2 regions of the Aestuariirhabdus sp. LZHN29 genome follow, and region 2 is predicted to be linked to the other one. Evidence: predicted binding sites of a transcription regulator. Region 2 holds the regulator's gene; the other holds the start of a gene.
What was found. The regulator FliA, encoded in region 2, starts transcription of late flagellar genes. The targets are predictions, from matches to a motif close to CTAAAGTTNNNNNNNNNNCNGCCGATA.
Positions count from the first base shown of each region.

Region 1: ACP3PW_RS07860 (Cache 3/Cache 2 fusion domain-containing protein) is a predicted target of FliA. The motif match lies at 4,965-4,991, and genes of this name have one in related genera.

Region 1 covers NZ_JBNIEU010000002.1:251,439-260,524, reverse strand. The annotation lists gene ACP3PW_RS07875 (substrate-binding periplasmic protein) at 1-519, shown strand, start outside; gene ACP3PW_RS07870 (Lrp/AsnC family transcriptional regulator) at 1,629-2,102, shown strand; gene ACP3PW_RS07865 (NAD-dependent epimerase/dehydratase family protein) at 2,128-2,811, shown strand; gene ACP3PW_RS07860 (Cache 3/Cache 2 fusion domain-containing protein) at 2,872-4,797, opposite strand; gene ACP3PW_RS07855 (PLP-dependent aminotransferase family protein) at 5,131-6,321, opposite strand; gene rlmF (23S rRNA (adenine(1618)-N(6))-methyltransferase RlmF) at 6,468-7,481, opposite strand; gene ACP3PW_RS07845 (PQQ-dependent sugar dehydrogenase) at 7,503-8,621, opposite strand; gene ACP3PW_RS07840 (hypothetical protein) at 8,893-9,086, shown strand, end outside.
Region 2 covers NZ_JBNIEU010000004.1:235,225-244,310, reverse strand. The annotation lists gene fliR (flagellar biosynthetic protein FliR) at 1-377, shown strand, start outside; gene flhB (flagellar biosynthesis protein FlhB) at 420-1,589, shown strand; gene flhA (flagellar biosynthesis protein FlhA) at 1,705-3,831, shown strand; gene flhF (flagellar biosynthesis protein FlhF) at 3,890-5,239, shown strand; gene ACP3PW_RS15175 (MinD/ParA family protein) at 5,337-6,161, shown strand; gene ACP3PW_RS15170 (RNA polymerase sigma factor FliA) at 6,191-6,916, shown strand; gene ACP3PW_RS15165 (chemotaxis response regulator CheY) at 7,006-7,386, shown strand; gene ACP3PW_RS15160 (protein phosphatase CheZ) at 7,399-8,187, shown strand; gene ACP3PW_RS15155 (chemotaxis protein CheA) at 8,198-9,086, shown strand, end outside.

The sequences.
Region 1 (9,086 bases), on a different contig from region 2:
GCCATGGCGACCCGTGGGGATAACCGTAACGTACTGATCTTCACCCTGCGGCGCACCGAGGCGCGCGAGGCGATATTCGACTGGCTAGTCAAGCTCAGCTCCAGCGACCTATACCTGGCAACACGCAGCGACCACCCCGATCTGACCGATGATCAGCTTCGCAACGGAGACAGCAAGGCCACCTGCGTACGTGATGATGCGGCCTGCGAATCCCTCGCCCGACTCGGATTCACCGAAGACCGACTGCAGGTTGTAAGCGACCCGGCGTCGGAAATACGTCTGGTCGCGCTCGGTCGCGCCGACTACTTTATCGCCAACCCGGTGTTCGTGCCGCTGCGCTTGCGCCAGCTGAATCTGCCAGCAGACAGCTTCCGTGAGGTCAAACTGGTGGAAACGGGTGGGGGCTACTACCTGGGGGCCGCGAAGTCCGTCGCCCCTACTATTCGCCAAAAGATTCATGAGGTGGTCGCGGCCTTCGCGACCGAAGGCGACGACCTCAAAATCGTCCTGCCCCACTAGGCCACTTTGGTGTCGAATCGCTACAGATCAGACACTATTGATAAGCCCTGTTACGAATGGTTTGACCCTCCGGGAGTTTTCAGAACACCGAAATCCAGGACCGCAGGGAAGAGCGCAGACTGAACAACTGCCTGCTACCCCTGCTACTTTCGAACCAGCTTGAGCGAGAAACCTGGGTCATGATCCAGCAAGGGATAAGCCACAATGGCGTCGTAGCCTGGAAAGTGTGTGAGACTCCAACGCAAAACCTTCTCCCTGCTAAAGAAGGCACTACCACTTGCACATTTTTCGAAACTGCTTCTTCCCTGAATTTCATTTTCTCGCGACGACTATATCCAGTTTTTAGTAGAGCATTGGCATGATCATACAGACCAGGCCGACCTCTTTTATAATCTATAGCTTCAACTACTCTCATAGCAATCACTCCCGGGTCACTTAACGCTGAATTAACCCGAAGCAGGATCCGCCCATCCCTTTGCAGCGCAGCCGCCCCCTCCAGATCAACAACCGCCTTGTCGGGCTAAAGCCCGACCTACGGGTTTGTTGATACGCCACATGTAGAACCGGCCTCATGGGTGACACTTAAAACCGGCCACATAGGTAACACCTATGCTGGTCGGTCAGCCCCCTTCCCCCTCGCGTAGGCGGGGATCCCCAGCAGATTGTCTACACGAATACCCGCCTACGCGGGCATAACGTGAGATAAGAAGCTGGCATGACGCGAGAGGGTAGTGATGCCCCCCGCCAACAAACCTGCCACCAGGCAAAAAAAAACGCCCCGTCGGGACGCTCAGTTCGAGAAAGAAGTGTGTGAAAAATAGGCCTGCCGGTCCACCCCTGATACGGGCTCCCTGTGACTGTTCGGATAGGAACACCTCCCTTCTGGCTCTCCCCTCTCTTATGAAGAGGCTATGCCTTTCGGTGTCACAGGCCCTGTGCGTTACCACGAGGTTAGTATACGGCGTAAAGCACAGAAATAGATTGCTTATTAACCCCAATTAACGCCTGCGTGCGCAAGACATGTTGCGATAACGCACAAAATGAACAATAAATCACCCAATAACTTTGACACCGTGCTACGCTACCGTCCTAAACATCAGGAGACCGCGATGAAGCTCGATAGAATGGACCGGCGCATCCTGCAAGAGATGCAGCGCAACGGACGTATCAGTAACCTCGAACTGGCGGAAAAGATCGGCCTATCCCCCTCCCCCTGCTCGCGCCGGGTCAAACAGCTGGAGGAGTCGGGCATCATCGACAAGCACGTGACCATTCTCGACCGCTCGGCGTTGGGCCTCAAACTCACCGCCTATATTCAGGTGAGCATGGACCGCCATACCCCGGACCGTTTCGAACTGTTCGAAGGCACCCTGAGCAGATGCCCCGAGGTACTCGAATGCTGCCTGATCACCGGGCAATCCGCCGACTATCTGGTAAAGGTGATTGTCACCGATATGGACCAATACCAGGAGTTTCTGCTCAACACCCTGACCCGCATCAAGGGCGTCAGCGGTGTGCACTCCAGCTTCGTGATGCGCAGGGTAATCGACAACACCGAACTACCGCTGGACCATATCAGCTAGACCCCAGGCTACCGGAATCTCATCCATGAACGAACCTGCGCTTCTCAATGCCCTCATCGCCGGAGCAACCGGTGCCAGCGGCCGTTTGCTCACCCAGCGCCTGCTGGACGATCCCCGCTATGGCCGGGTGCATATCGTCCATTATCGGCCTACGGGTTTCGCCGAGCACCCCAAGGCCACCGAGCACCTGCTGGGGCTGGATGATCTCGAACAGCTGGTGATCGACGAGTCCATCGGCCGAGTTTTCTGCTGCCTGGGCACCACCCTCAAGCAGGCGGGCTCGGTGGAGGCCTTCGCCCGGGTCGATCGCGACTACGTGGTGGCACTGGGACGCTGGGCAAAAAAGCAGACGGTGGCCCAGTTGCATGTGGTCAGCTCGCTGGGGGTGAGCGCTCGCTCGCCCAATTACTACAGTCGCACCAAGGGGCAGATGGAACAGGGCTTGGGGGAGCTTGAGCTGCCTGCGCTCGTGATCTACCGGCCATCGATGCTTCATGCCCTGCGCAATCCACCCCGACGCAACGAAACCCTCAGTTATCCGCTGGTTAAAGCGCTGTGTACCTTGCCGGGGTTGCGCCGCTTTCGTCCGCTCAACGTTGCCGACCTGGCGGCGGTGATGCACCACCACTCATTGGTCGACCTCCATGGCGTTGTTGAAGTTCGTTCAGCGACAATGCAGGGCGCGGCCTCAAAGCCTTTCTCCCCGTAGTCGAGACAAAAAAACAGGACGCTGCCGCGCCCTGTTCACCTTCAGGGTAAAACCCCGGTACTAATCGACCTTGTAGTAGGACAGCTTACTGTTCATCTTCTCGGCCAGGTCCTTCAACTGATGACTGGACTCGGAAGTTACGTTGGCGTACTCGGCATTGTCGTCACTGCTGGCACGAATACGCTCTATGTTGCTGTTGATGTCGTGGGATACCTGCTTCTGCTCCTCGGCGCCGCCGGCAATTTCGCTATTAATCCCCGTGATAGACTCCACCGCCTGCAACACACGCTCAATCGCCTCACCCGCCTGACGCGCTACATCAACGTTTTCCAGCGCCAACTGCTGATTGCTCTCCATCAGCACCGAGGCCTCACGCCCGCCTTTTTGCAAGCGGTCGATCATGCCACGAATCTCCTCGGTAGAGGCCTGGGTACGACTGGCCAGTGAGCGCACCTCGTCGGCGACCACCGCAAAGCCTCGACCCTGCTCACCCGCACGGGCCGCTTCGATCGCCGCGTTAAGGGCCAGCAAGTTGGTCTGTTCGGCGATAGAGCGAATCACCTCCAGTACCCCGCTGATCTCCTCACTGGCCTGGGCCAGCTCTTCAACCACCTTCACCGAACGCCCGATATCCTCGGACTGGCGACCGATGCTGGCGATCGCCTGCTCCAGTTTACTGCTGCCCTCCTCGGCTTCCGATTTGGCTTCACCGGCAACGCCTTCTGCGCTATGGGCGCGCTCTGCCACGTTTTGCGCCGTCAGGCTCATCTCATGGATCGCGGTGGCAACCTGTTCGGTTTCACTGTTTTGTGCGGCAACCGATTCGCTGGAACGTGCGGCCACCTGGGACAACTCGTCGGCTGCGCCTTGCAGCTCGCGGGAGGAGTAACTCGCGTCACGAATCGAATCCTGTATCCGATCGAGCAGGCGATCGAAGTCCCGAGCCATCGCACCAAACTCCCCACTGGCGGTGGAGTTGAAGCGAACCGTAAGATCCCCCTCCCCATCGGCGATATCCTCGATCGCTTTGTGGTGCGCGGCCAGTGGCGCACCCACCATATTCTTCACCATCAGGTAGACCATGCCCAGCATCAGCGCCGCGATCACCAGCACCTGTACCAACACACGGGTAATATCACCGGCTATCAGGGCATCAACTTCGTCGTTGGAGTAGCCGATCACGATGTCATAGCCCCACAGCTCGAAGGGTACGATCTGCACGGTCCAGGCCTCGTCCTCAGACTCCAGAATGCTCTCAATCTGTTCGGTCGTCGCGTGGCTGGAGTGCAAGCGGATGCTGCCCTTGCCATCGCGCAAGGCAATAAAACCCTGCTCAAGAATGCCGGAGTCGGCGATCGCCTGACCCAACTCCTTCAGGTCTGCGGAATAACCAACGTACCAGATACCCACCACATCACCGCTGGCGGACAAAATCGGCTCGTAACCCGTGAGATAGGGCTTACCCAAAATATCGACTTCGCCATAGTAGGCTTTTTTCTGCTGAATCTGTTTGATCGCCTTGCCGCCGGGGGCGAGGATAGTCCCTATAGCACGGTTGCCATTTTTAATGACATTGGTAGAGACCCGCACGTACTGATCACCATCGCGCGCAAAAAGCGTCGCGGTGCCGCCCATCACGCTAGTGAGCCCATCCACCAGATCGAAATTATTAGCCTGGGGAGCACCTCCGAGCAGTAGATTCACCGAGTCGCGACCGCCCACCTTGACCCGCCCCCCAAGGGTTGGCTCCCCCATGGCGATACCCCGCTGCTTGAGCAGCTTCATACTGCCCTGAACTCGCTCACTCATAATGCTGTGGGTGACCGTCAGCAAGCGAATCGCCTCGTTGCTGAGCTGTTGCGTGGAGCTTTCCAATTGCTGATGAATGCTATTTACCTTGGTAACCGCACTGGTAACGATACCAATAACGGCGATCACCAAGATCAACGACGCAACCGCCAGCAGGAATTTTTTTTGTAGGGACATACCACTCACTCCACAATCAGGTTGTATAACCGTTGAGGCGGGCATCGACCCTATTCGCCTCGAGGCAGCCCCTGGTTTCGCGAACAGTACGCCAACCCCATAAGGCTCACTCACAACGGTGGTTATTATCGTCAGGTAATCCGTCACCCGTTGCTTAACTTCTTGAGTATCGGCCGCAGGTGAAAAAACTAAAGCGATTAGCTGCACTATGTCTCATACAACGGGTAACGACCCTTAGTATAGATCACCCCTTGAATCCCGGGCCTACCCCCTCGGGAAGCGCGCTATTTGTCGCGTTTTTCTCACTCAGCTTACAAACCAGCGACCAATAAGCTAGCTTTGGGCTTCCATCATTTTTTTGATCGCCAGCCCCAGACGCTCGATACCCACCTCGATCGTATCATCATCGACACAGGAGAAGCTCAAGCGCAGCGTCGAACTATTCTCGCGGTCACTGTAGAAGGGGTCACCGGGAACAAAAACCACCTGCTGTTTGACCGCCTCCTCGAACAGCGCCATCGCCGACAGGCCGTCGGGCAGAGTCGCCCACAGGAACATCCCTCCATCGGGTCGGGTGTAATGCACAGACGCCGGAAAATGACGCTCCATCGCGGCGATCATTGCGCGGCACTGGCCTCCGTAGGCATCGACGATGGTGCGAATGTGGGCATCGATATCGTTATCTTGCAGGTACTGGTGCACGATGCACTGGGTAAAATGACTGGTATGCAGGTCGGTCGCCTGCTTGGCCACCAGCAGCTTCTGCATCAACGCATCGGGAGCCACCAGCCAACCCAGGCGGAAACCGGGAATAACGCACTTGGAAAATGACCCAAGCAAGACCGTTTGGTCGGGTAACAGGTCATAGAATGAGCGTGTCGGTGACCCTGAAAAACGCAGGTCACCGTAGGGATTATCCTCGATTAACACACAGGGTTTGCCCCGCAAGCGGTCGGCCACCGCCTCCCGGTTAGCGTCACTGTAACTGATGCCCGACGGGTTCTGGAAATTGGGCACCGTATAGGCGAGCTTGGGCGAGTGGTTGGCCAAGCGCCGGTCAAGTTCCTCTATCACCATGCCCAGCCCATCCACCGCCACATTGATAAACTCGGGCCGGTAGATGGAGAAGGCCTGAATCGCCCCCAGGTATCCCGGCGCCTCCATTAGCAAACCATCCCCCTCGTTGAGTAGCACCTTGCCCAGCAGGTCAAGCCCTTGCTGGGAGCCGCTGGTAATCAGGATTGAGTCGGGGGAGACCTCCAGGCCCTGGGTCTGCCGATAGCGATCCGCGATCCATTGACGCAGGGGCAAAAATCCTTCGGAACTGCTGTACTGGAGCAGATCCTTACCAGAGTGCGCGAACGCCTTTTGAGTCGCTTGTTGCAGCTCATCCGCAGGGAAAAAATCTCTGTTAGGGAGCCCTCCGGCGAAGGATATAATGGAAGGGTCAAGGGCTACCTTGAGAATCTCGCGAATAAAAGAGCGCGGCACATCATTGATGCGATCGGCAAACAAGCTGTCCATAACGGATTGGTGTCCTGTCGGATGAAATTGACCCGCCACCGGTGGATGGCAGTGAGCGGAGACATTGACGGTGCCCCGCCAGCGGGCGGTTGCAAAATGTATCAGGTTTAGCAAACTTCGTCCCGCCCGACCAAAGGCGGATTTTGCTATGAGGTGGTTTCGCCCCGAACCCACTCGATCTGCTGCGCGGGCGACAAGAAACTCCAGGCCAACATGCGGCTCTGCTTCTGTCCCTGCCGCATGGGGATTACCTCCAGCTGGGCGACGCCTTCTGCCCTTAGTTGCTTCTTGAGGGGCGCAAGGTTGTCGCCATTGGAGACAAGACTGGTAAACCAGCACACCTGTGCGGCCAAGGGCCGGCTTTCGGCAATCATTTGCTGCAAAAAACGACGCTCGCCGCCCGGACACCAAAGCTCCGCCTGCTGGCCACCAAAATTGCGTACGGGCGGGTTCCCCTTAACCCCAGCATCACCCCGGTGGTGAGAGAGATTGTCGCGTTTGCGCTGATTGGCCGCCCGGGCTTCGGCCGCGGAGGCGAAAAAAGGGGGGTTGCACAAACTCACCTCGATCCGTTGCTGCGGGTTCAGCAAGCCCTGCAAAATAGCGCCCGGCTGCTGCTGAACTATTGTTACCTTGCCCCTCAGCGATGGATTAGCATCCACGATCGCCCGCGCAGCGGCAATGGAAACCGGGTCGATATCAGTAGCCAGAAAACTCCAACCGTAACTTCGAACCCCCAAAATAGGGTAGATACAGTTGGCGCCGGTGCCGATATCCAGCACTCGCACCCGTTTGCCCTTGGGGGGTTGCCCACCATGGCAACGGGCCAGCAGGTCTGCCACGTAGTGAATCAGGTCCGCTCGACCGGGAATGGGAGGGCACAGATAGCCGGCCGGCAACTGCCAGTGGGTGATGCCGTAGTGGTGGGCCAATATCGCCTGATTGAGACAACGCACCGCTTCGGCGTTAGCGAAGTCGATCGTCGCCTCCCCACGAGGATTAGCGATGATATGGGTCGACAGCTCGGGGCACCTGTCCGCCAGTACCACCAAATCGTAACGACCGGTATGAGGATTACGGGGGTGCAGGGCGCTGGGTTTAGTGCCTTTGTCCGCGGCAGAAGCGCGAGGCGAGCGCGGAGGGCGGCGAGATGTTGGCATCGAGATCGACCAACCGCCCCGTTACGGCTTCGGTTTGACGCGGTAGAGGGTACCGTTGCTGCTATCGCTCAACAGATACAGCGTGCCATCGGGCGCGGTACGTACATCGCGAATACGCTCTCCCAGCTCGGCAAACAACTCCTGCTGGCCGACCACTCGCCCCTGCTCGAGTTCAACCAGGCGCACGTGACGCCCGGCCAACGCACCCGCCATCAGGTCGCCCTGCCACTGCGGAAACTCCTGCCCCTGGTAGAGCGTCATCCCGGAGGGGGCGATAGACGGCGTCCAGTGCAACAGGGGTTGCTCCATGCCGTCGTACTCGGTGTAAGGCGTAATAGAGGCTCCAGAGTAGTCGCGCCCATAGGTGATCACCGGCCAACCATAATTTTTACCCGGCTCAAGAATATTGATCTCATCTCCACCCTTGGGACCGTGCTCATGCAAATAGACCGTGCCCGACGCCTCATCGTACAACAACCCCTGGGGGTTACGATGACCGTAGCTATAGATCTCGTCGCGGGCCCCCTCCTGCCCGACAAAAGGGTTGTCTGCGGGGATCGAGCCATCGTCATTGAGGCGCACCACCTTGCCCAACAGACTGTCAAGTTTCTGCGACGCTTCACGATAGTCGAAACCATCACCGGTAGTTAATAGCAGGGTGCCGTCGGGTAGAAATGCGATGCGCCCCCCATAGTGAACCGGGGTATCCTTCAACGGTGCCACCGTAAAGAGCACCTCGAGGTCTCGCAAACGGTTGCCGTCAAGGCGGGCACGGGCCAGGCGAGTGCCGTTGGCTGCGCCATCACCCCATGCATAACTGAGGTAAAGCAGTTGATTCTCGGAAAAGTCGGGGTGGGGAATCGCCTCAAACAAGCCACCCTGACTGCGCCCAAATACCGGCGGCACACCTGACACAGGGGCCGGCTGGATAACGCCCTGAGCATCGATAATCCGCAACTGTCCGGCACGCTCGGTGACCAGCATGCGCCCATCGGGCAAGAAGGATAGCGACCAGGGGTGGTTGAGGCCGTCAGCCACGACTTGCAACTCATAGGTCTCGCCCTCCGCAGCCCACAGCAGACTGCTACACAGCGCCGTGACCAGAGCCAGGTATCGCAAAAATGCCGCCGTGATAGACATCGAAATCTCCTGAGGGTATGAGCTTACGCGAGAAAGGCATAATGCCAGAGAGCAGCAGGCTCGACTACCGTTTTACTTGGGGAGCCTGCGAATATCCAGACCTTTGCAAGCTGCCTGGCTAAGCAGATGGCCGCGCCAGAGTCCGCCCTTCGCGGTATTCAGGGGCGCCAGGAACTTGTTGGTAGGTTCCATGGATTAAGCGCTTGAGCCGGGGGTTGGCATCCCCTGGCGTCTGTGGCTGAATGGGGCATCGCCTTTATGGAGCCGCCACGTGTCGTCCCGTACCCGTACCCTGATCGCTTTTATGGCCGCCTCCCTGTGCGCCTTTGTGCTGGCGAGCGTAAGCCATAGTCAGTTTGTGTTAAATGAACTGACCTCCCTTGGCATCGTCATTCCGGCGGATGTACGAGCGCTCTCCACGGTGGACGATCTACTCGGGCTGCTGCCCAGCTACGGTGTCATTAT
Region 2 (9,086 bases):
GCACCCTGTTGTTCCTCGCGATGAACGGCCACCTGGTAGTGATTCAGGTGGTGGTGGATAGCTTTTTCACCTTACCTGTTGGCCAGTTTTTACCACTGCACAGTTTGTATGAAATAGCGGTCTGGTTTGGCTGGATTTTTGGTAGTGCGTTGCTGATTGCTATTCCTGCAATGAGCGCCCTGCTTATCGTAAACCTTACTTTTGGTGTTATGACCAAGTCCGCACCACAGTTAAATGTATTTGCTCTCGGATTTCCGATGACCCTTGTGTTTGGCCTGTTCATTATCTGGGTGTCTATCTCCGGATTCCTTGCTCAGTACTCACAGATGGCAGAGTCGGCACTCTTTGTGCTTAGAAACCTCGTCGGTGTCCAATAGTTGACGGGCAGGGCGGTGGGGTGGTCAAAGGGTCTATAGCGGATGGCAGAACAACAAGACAGCAGTCAGGATAAATCGGAAGAGCCCACAGAAAAGCGAATTCGTGATGCTCGCGAAGAGGGGCAGGTTCCGCGCTCCAAAGAGCTGACGACCATGCTACTGCTGTTGGTTGGCACTGGCTCGTTGTTCGCATCGGCGGCACTGATTGGTAATAATATTGGTTCGGTTATGCGTTTCAATTTCACCCTGGAACGCAAATCCATGTTTGATACTTCATTGATGATTCAGCATTTAGGCGTCTCTTTGGTTGAAGCGACGACCTCTCTAGTCCCCTTTTTTATTGCCATGATGCTGGTTTCCCTCTTGAGTCCACTGGCTCTTGGGGGGTGGTTGCTTAGTGGCAAGGCGGTGATGCCAAAGCTAAGTCGTATGGATCCTCTAAAGGGGCTCAAGCGGATGTTTTCCGCCAAATCCCTGATCGAGCTATTGAAGTCCATCGCCAAGGTAGCGGTGGTCGCTACGGTTTCTATTATGGTGCTGCTGTCCAAGCAGGAGGACTTCCTGGGGATGGGCAAGGAGGCGATTCCCCAGGCGATTGCCCACGGTCTGTCGGTGCTGGGGTGGTCGGTCCTCGGTATGAGTGCGAGTCTCATTCTGATTGCGCTGATCGATATCCCGTTTCAAATTTGGGATCACCGTAAGCAGTTGATGATGACCAAGCAAGAGGTCAAGGACGAGTATAAGAATACGGAAGGCAAGCCTGAGGTGAAGGGGCGTATTCGCCAGCTGCAACGTGAAATGGCCGAGCGACGTATGATGGCGGATGTTCCCAAGGCAGACGTGGTTATTACTAACCCGACCCACTTTGCCATAGCCATTAAGTACGATGCGGCCAAGGCGGAAGCTCCCTTTGTTTTGGCGAAAGGCGTGGAGGAGGTGGCCTTCAAGATTCGTGAGATTGCAAACGCCCATGATGTCACCATCATTGAGGCACCCAGACTCGCACGAGCAATCTATTTCACCACCCGTATCAGTCAGCAGATTCCTGCAGGCCTTTACGTGGCGGTAGCCCAGGTACTCGCTTACGTTTTCCAGCTGCGCCGCTACAAGGATGGGGTCGGGGATAAGCCGCAAGCCCAGCCTGAATTCCCGGTTCCCGGTGATTTGATGCGGGACACCGAGGGTAATATCGTCGAACCCGGGAAGGAGTAGGCGGACTTAGTTGTCTTTACGATTCCACTAAATGTAAAACAGGAAGGATTTTTGCATAAAGCTCCCCATAGTGAATAAAACGTCATGGTTTTGACGAGCATAAGTGGGGAATGCAGTGGATAGAGCCGTAGTGTTGGGTAACATGCGAAGTATTGGCCAGGGCAGCCTGGGCGTGCCTTTGCTGCTGTTAATCGTATTGGCAATGATGACCTTGCCAGTGCCCCCGTTTCTGTTGGACGTTCTGTTTACCTTTAATATTGCCTTGGCGCTGGTCGTGCTGCTGGTGAGCGTCTACTCTTTGCGACCGCTCGACTTCGCGGTGTTTCCTACCATTTTGCTGGTTGCTACCCTGTTGCGTCTGGCGCTTAACGTCGCCTCTACGCGAGTGGTATTGTTGCACGGCCACTCGGGTGGTGATGCGGCGGGTAAAGTTATCGAAGCCTTTGGTGAAGTGGTCATCGGTGGCAACTACGTTGTGGGTCTGGTGGTGTTCGCCATCCTAATGATCATCAACTTTGTTGTGGTAACCAAGGGTGCCGGACGTATCTCTGAGGTAAGCGCACGATTCACTCTTGACGCGATGCCTGGTAAGCAGATGGCGATCGATGCGGATTTGAACGCCGGCCTCATTCAGCAAGAAGAGGCGCGCACTCGCCGGCAGGAGGTTGGCCAAGAGGCGGATTTCTACGGGTCGATGGATGGTGCCAGCAAGTTTGTCCGTGGTGACGCCGTAGCCGGCCTGTTGATCTTGTTTATCAACATTATTGGTGGCCTTAGTATCGGTATGGCCCAGCATGGCCTCACATTTGATACGGCACTACAAAACTACTCCCTGTTGACCATCGGGGATGGTCTGGTTGCCCAGATCCCCTCCCTGTTACTGTCCACTGCATCCGCCATCATGGTTACCCGGGTAACCGATTCCATGGAGATGGGGCACCAGATTACCCAGCAGATGTTTGCGACTCCCAGGGCGCTCGCGGTGGCGGCCGCCATCTTGTTGATCATGGGATCCGTTCCCGGTATGCCCCACGTCGCGTTTTTGGGGTTGGGAGCATTGGCTGCGGTGGGAGCCTGGTTTATCCACCATAATAAGCAGCGGGGCGAGCAGGACGCGGCGGACGAAGAGCAGAACAAGGTGCTGCTGGAGCAGCAGGAGCAAGAGAAAAGCGCTACCGAGACACGGGAGCTCGGCTGGGATGATGTGACTCCCGTCGATATGATCGGTCTCGAGGTGGGTTACCGTCTGATTCCCCTGGTCGATAAAACCCAGGGCGGTGAGCTGTTAGGGCGTATCAAAGGGGTGCGGAAGAAGCTCTCTCAGGAGCTGGGTTTCTTGGTGCCATCGGTTCATATCCGCGATAACCTGGACCTGCTCCCCAATGTTTACCGAATCACGCTGATGGGGGTCACCATCAGTGAGGCCGAGGTGCATCCGGATCGCGATCTGGCGATCAATCCGGGTCAGGTGTTTGGAGCCTTGCAGGGCATTGAGGGCAAGGATCCAGCGTTTGGCCTGGATGCGGTGTGGATCGAACGCGGCCAGCGTGAGCGGGCGCAGACCCTCGGTTATACCGTTGTAGATGCATCGACGGTGGTGGCGACACATCTCAATCAGGTGATGAGCAAGCACGCACATGAGTTGCTGGGTCATGAAGAGGTGCAGCAACTGCTTGATTTGCTGGGACGTCAGTCACCCAAGCTGGCTGAAGATCTGGTGCCGAACAAGGTATCGGTTAGCACCCTGCTGAAGATATTGCAGAACCTGTTGGCGGAGCAGGTATCGGTACGGGATATTCGCACAATCGCCGAGGCTTTGGCGGATCACGCGTCGAAGAGTCAAGATCCTGTCGCGCTCACGGCGGTGGTGCGGGTTGCGCTATCACGCTCAATCGTACAGGGCATCGTGGGTCTGGAACCGCAGGTACCGGTGATTACTCTGGATCCCACATTGGAACAAATTTTGCTGCAGTCAGTACAGCAGGCACGGCAAGGTGGTGCTGCCGCCGATGAAGGGGTCGTTTTGGAGCCGGGAATGGCTGAAAAATTGCAACAGTCCCTGGTAGCAGCGTCACAGCAGCAGGAGTTGGCGGGCAAGCCCGTCGTGTTACTGGTAGCTGCACCCATAAGGCCTTTGTTGGCGCGCTTTGCCCGTTACGGTGTTGCTTCGATGCACGTGCTCTCCTATCAGGAGATTCCGGACAACAAGCAAATAACCATCGAAGGAACAGTCGGACAGTAATGACAATGCCAGGTTACATCTCAGGCAGCAATCGACGCTTTATAGCAGGTGAAATGACATGAAAATTAAACGCTACTTCGCATCCGATATGAGGCAAGCCCTGAAGCTGGTCAAGGATGATTTGGGAGATGACGCGGCGATTGTGTCTCAGCGCAAAGTCGCCGGCGGAGTTGAGGTGGCCGCTTCGATTGAAGCCAACCTTCCGCGTAGCGCGGCGTTCGGGAGCGCTGAGGCTCGCAGTGGGCTGGATGGAGCGCTCGCGAAAGCGCGAGAAAAGGTTGTGGCCGCAGAGCAGGGAGTGGGAAGTGCTGGGGCTCAAGCTCAGCCTATTGGAGAGCAACACGTAGCCTCAGCCGATGCCGTGCGCCGTACGCTTCAATCATTACAAAGCGAGCGCAACGGTACAGCGAGTGCGCCTGCGACGCATTCGTCCGTAGCCAGTCAGGGTACGGGGCAGCAGACGCTGGAGCTGATGCGAGATGAGCTTAACAATATGAAAGAGCTGCTACAGCAGCAGTTGGGGAGCGTTGCGTGGGGGCAGTTTGTGGAGCGATCTCCCCAGCAGGCCATGTTCTGGCGTCGGCTGACCGGCATGGGTTTATCAGCGGCGATGTGTAAGCAGCTGTTGACGGTCATTGAGCCCGGCAAACCGGCCACCCACAATTGGCGGCAAGTGCTTGCCGCCTTGGCCAGGCAATTGTCTACCACGCAGAAAAATCTGGTGATGGAGGGGGGGATATTTGCTTTCATAGGGCCTACGGGGGCGGGTAAGACAACTACCATTGGCAAGCTGGCAACCCAATACGTGTTGGAGCACGGACCGGATCAGGTTGCGCTGGTTACGACCGATTGCTACCGGGTTGGTGCAGCCGAGCAGGTCAAGGCTTTGGGGCGTATTCTGAATGTGGCGGTGCGAGTCGTGGAAAATCCACGCCAGCTTCAGCCTACTCTGGACGGCTTGAGTGACAAATCCCTGGTGCTTATTGATACTGCAGGCCTGCACCATCAGGATCCCAATCTACAGCTACAATTAGCCATGCTGAACAACGTAAGGCCGATGGTACGCAGCTTGTTGGTTTTAGCGTGCACGAGTCAGCAGCAAGTGATGCGGGCGGCTTATCATACCTATGGTGGTGCGAGACTTGTGGGCTCAGTCTTTACCAAAATCGATGAGGCCACCAGTATGGGGGAGGCTATTAGTTTGGTGTGTGAGCATGGACTACCAGTTTCTTACCTCGCTGATGGGCAGCGAATACCGGAGGATATCTGCCAGGCACGTGCCCATAGCTTGATTAGTCGAGCCGTAGCAATTTCAGAACAGCTGCCAGAAGATGACGAAAATATGATCAGTTCGTTTGCCAGGAGTAGTAGCCCCACCAGTCCCTATTCGACTCGCTATGTAAGTTGAGGTATTGAGGATAGAATGGGGCACCAACGTATTGATACGACACAATTTTCGCGGACATTAAGTTCCGCTAGCGGGTTTATGAGGGTGAGAGCAACCTATGGTTAGTCGACAACCTGTGCAGGTGATTGCAGTAACTGGCGGCAAAGGCGGCGTGGGGAAAACCAATGTCTCGGTCAATGTTGGCATTGCGTTGGCCGAAATGGGCCGCAGAGTCATGTTGCTCGATGCTGACTTGGGGTTGGCCAACGTCGATATATTGCTTGGCCTCTCGGCCACTAAAAACCTTGAAGATGTGATGGCTGGGCGCTGCGGGCTGCGAGATATCCTTTTGAATGGGCCTGGTGGTATTAAAATCATCCCGGCATCCTCCGGCACCCAGTCGATGACTGAGCTTTCCCCCCAGCAGCATGCGGGAATGATCAGTGCATTTAGTGAGTTGAGTGGCCAGCTTGATGTATTAATTGTAGATACGGCGGCAGGCATCTCTGACAACGTGGTGAGTTTTGTCCGCGCGGCCCAGGAGATCTTGCTTGTAGTGACTGACGAACCAACCTCTATTACCGACGCCTATGCGCTGATAAAGCTGTTGAACCGTGATTATAATATGATGCGTTTCCGTATCGTGGCTAATATGGTTCGCACCCCTCAGGAAGGCCGCAACCTCTATAACAAGCTGGTTAATGTCACTGACCGCTTTCTCGATGTGGCCTTGCAGTATATGGGGGCAGTACCGTACGACGAGTCCGTGCGCAAATCCGTACAGCGCCAAAAGGCGGTTTTGGAGGCATACCCCAGAAGCAAGGCATCCATAGCGCTCAAATCATTAGCGCAAAAAATTGACGCGTTGCCCCTGCCAACAACCTCTCGGGGACATCTTGAGTTCTTCGTTGAGAGTCTGCTAGCGGCGGAACATGGGGGGTAGCCATGGTAGCGGTTCTGGAAGGGCTGGGTATGTATACCGATAATCAGGCTGAGTCGCTAAATGTGCTTGTGGAACGGCATGCGCCGTTAGTAAAGCGCATCGCTCACCACATGGCCGCTCGACTACCCGCTAATGTACTCGTGGATGACCTGATTCAGTCCGGCATGATTGGGTTGCTCGAATCAGCGCGCAAATATGATGGCAGTAAGGGTGCCGCATTCGAGACTTACGCCGGTATTCGTATTCGCGGAGCCATGCTGGACGAAATACGAAAGGGAGACTGGGTGCCCCGGTCAGTGCATCGCAACGGGCGTCGTGTGGCTGATGCTGTTAAGGCTGTGGAGTCAAGGTTAGGGCGTGACGCTAAAGATAATGAGATTGCGGCCGAACTACAGGTTAGTGTTGGTGAGTATCATGGGATGCTGCATGACTGTATGGGTAGCAGGTTGTTCAGTTTCGATGATCTGCTTGACAGTGAAGAATGCCAGCAGGAGACCGCATTGGCGTCCTTGGATGCCTCCTTGCCCCATGAAGGGGTGCAGGCGGAGCGCTTCCGTGAATCGTTGGCTGAGGCGATAACGACGTTGCCAAAACGTGAACAGTTGGTATTGTCTCTATACTACGATGAAGAGCTGAATTTGAAGGAGATCGGTGTGGTGCTCGGTGTTAGCGAATCGCGGGTTAGCCAGCTTCACTCCCAGGCGGCGTTAAGGCTCAGGTCGCGGCTTGAGGGGTGGGCATTGGATTCGGGGTAATCCTTTCATTCACAAGCTAGACTTGTAAAATACAATGTTCTGAACACACCAATATTTGAGGTTTCACGGAGGCCGGTTTGGACAAAAATATGAAGATCCTCATCGTAGATGACTTTTCTACGATGAGGCGCATCATCAAGAATTTGCTGCGGGATTTGGGTTTTACCAACACTGCAGAGGCTGACGATGGCCAGACAGCGTTGCCAATGCTGCAAACGGGTGGTTTTGATTTTCTGGTTACTGACTGGAATATGCCGGGAATGACGGGCATAGAGCTGCTAAGAGCAGTCAGGGCTGATTCAAAACTGAACACCTTGCCCGTGCTGATGGTGACCGCAGAGGCAAAGCGTGACCAGATCATTGAAGCAGCCCAGGCTGGAGTAAATGGCTACGTAGTGAAGCCGTTTACCGCACAGGCGCTCAAAGACAAGATCGATAAGATTTTTGAACGCGTCGATGCAGGCGGTTGATAAGGGCTGGATATGACGCTTTTTAAATACGACAGAGATAATACCGAATTGGAATCTGATCTGAAGGTACAAGCGCAAAAATTGGTGGAGTTGCTCGAGACCGGCGATATGTCCGCAGCGATCAATGTGATCAACGAACTCAACGAGATGCGCGACAAGAGCCTCTACCGGGAAGTGGGCAGGCTGACTCGGGCGTTGCACGAATCCCTTATGAATTTCCATATCGATTCGGGCATTACCGGGACGGACCAGGAGCAGATCTCCCATATGGTTGATGCCTCGGATCGACTTGATTATGTCACCAAGATGACCGAGGGTGCCGCCAACAAGACGATGGATATTGTTGAGGCCTGTGCGCCAGCAGCGGCTCAGTTGGGAACAGAAGCCAAGGTTTTGAATCAGGAGTGGCAGCGTTTTACCAGTCGTCAAATGGCTCCGGATGAATTTAGGGATCTATCGAAGCGCATAGGGCCTTTTCTGGCAGAGACAGAGCAGCGATCTATCGACCTCGGTAACAGCCTGAATGAGATCATTATCGCGCAGGACTACCAGGACCTTACCGGGCAGGTTATCAAACGAGTCGTCAGCCTGGTTTCTGAAATAGAAGACAGCTTGGTACATCTGGTCAAAATGGCAGGGAAAGTGGATCAGATGACCGGTATTGAACACGAAGAGTTTACAGCCAAGCCCGCTGCCACAAGCATTGAGGCAGAAGGGCCGCAGATCAAGAAAGATCAGCGGGATGATGTTGTCTCCGGGCAGGACGAGGTTGATGACCTCCTTTCCAGTCTAGGGTTCTAAGGAGTTAGGTATGAGTTTTGAGGCAGACGAAGAGATCTTGCAAGACTTTCTCGTTGAGGCGGGCGAGATTCTTGAACTGTTGTCGGAACAGTTGGTTGACCTTGAAAACCAGCCTGACGATAAGGAGCTTCTTAATGCAATATTTCGTGGTTTCCATACGGTAAAAGGCGGCGCGGGTTTCTTGTCTCTTAACCCCTTGGTTGAGTGCTGCCACATTGCAGAAAATGTATTCGATATATTGCGTAATGGACAGAGATCAGTATCCCCGGAATTGATGGATGTGGTGCTGCAGGCACTGGACGCTGTTAACGTCATGTTCTCCGAGGTCCGTGAAAGGGTGGAACCTACACCCGCAGATCCGGCGCTATTGCAGCAGTTGGCGCTAATGGCTAAACCAGAGGAGGCCGGTGAGGAGGAGGTGTCACCGGAAGTCGCGACGGCTGAGGCGCAAGAGCAAGAGCCGGAGGCGGCGGCCAGTGGAGATATCACCGACGACGAGTTCGAACAGCTACTCGATTCACTGCATGGGGAAGCTGCCCCCGAATCAGCGCCCCAGGTTACAGAGGGCGTATTTGCCGGAGAGGGTAGTGATAACGGCGCTGCATCGGGTGACGAAATTACTGACGACGAGTTTGAAGAACTCCTCAACAATTTGCACGGAAATAACAAAATAGGGGGCTCGGAGAGTGCTCCTGCACCAGCCCCTTCCGCTGCCAATAGCAGTGATGAAATTTCCGATGATGAATTCGAGGCATTACTGGATCAGTTGCATGGCGGGGCTGCTCCGAGTGGTAGTGCTGACAAAAACACTCCTGCTCCGACTCCTGCACCAGCCGCAACCGGCGATAGTCAGAATATATCAGACAATGAATTTGAAGATCTGTTGGACCAGCTTCACG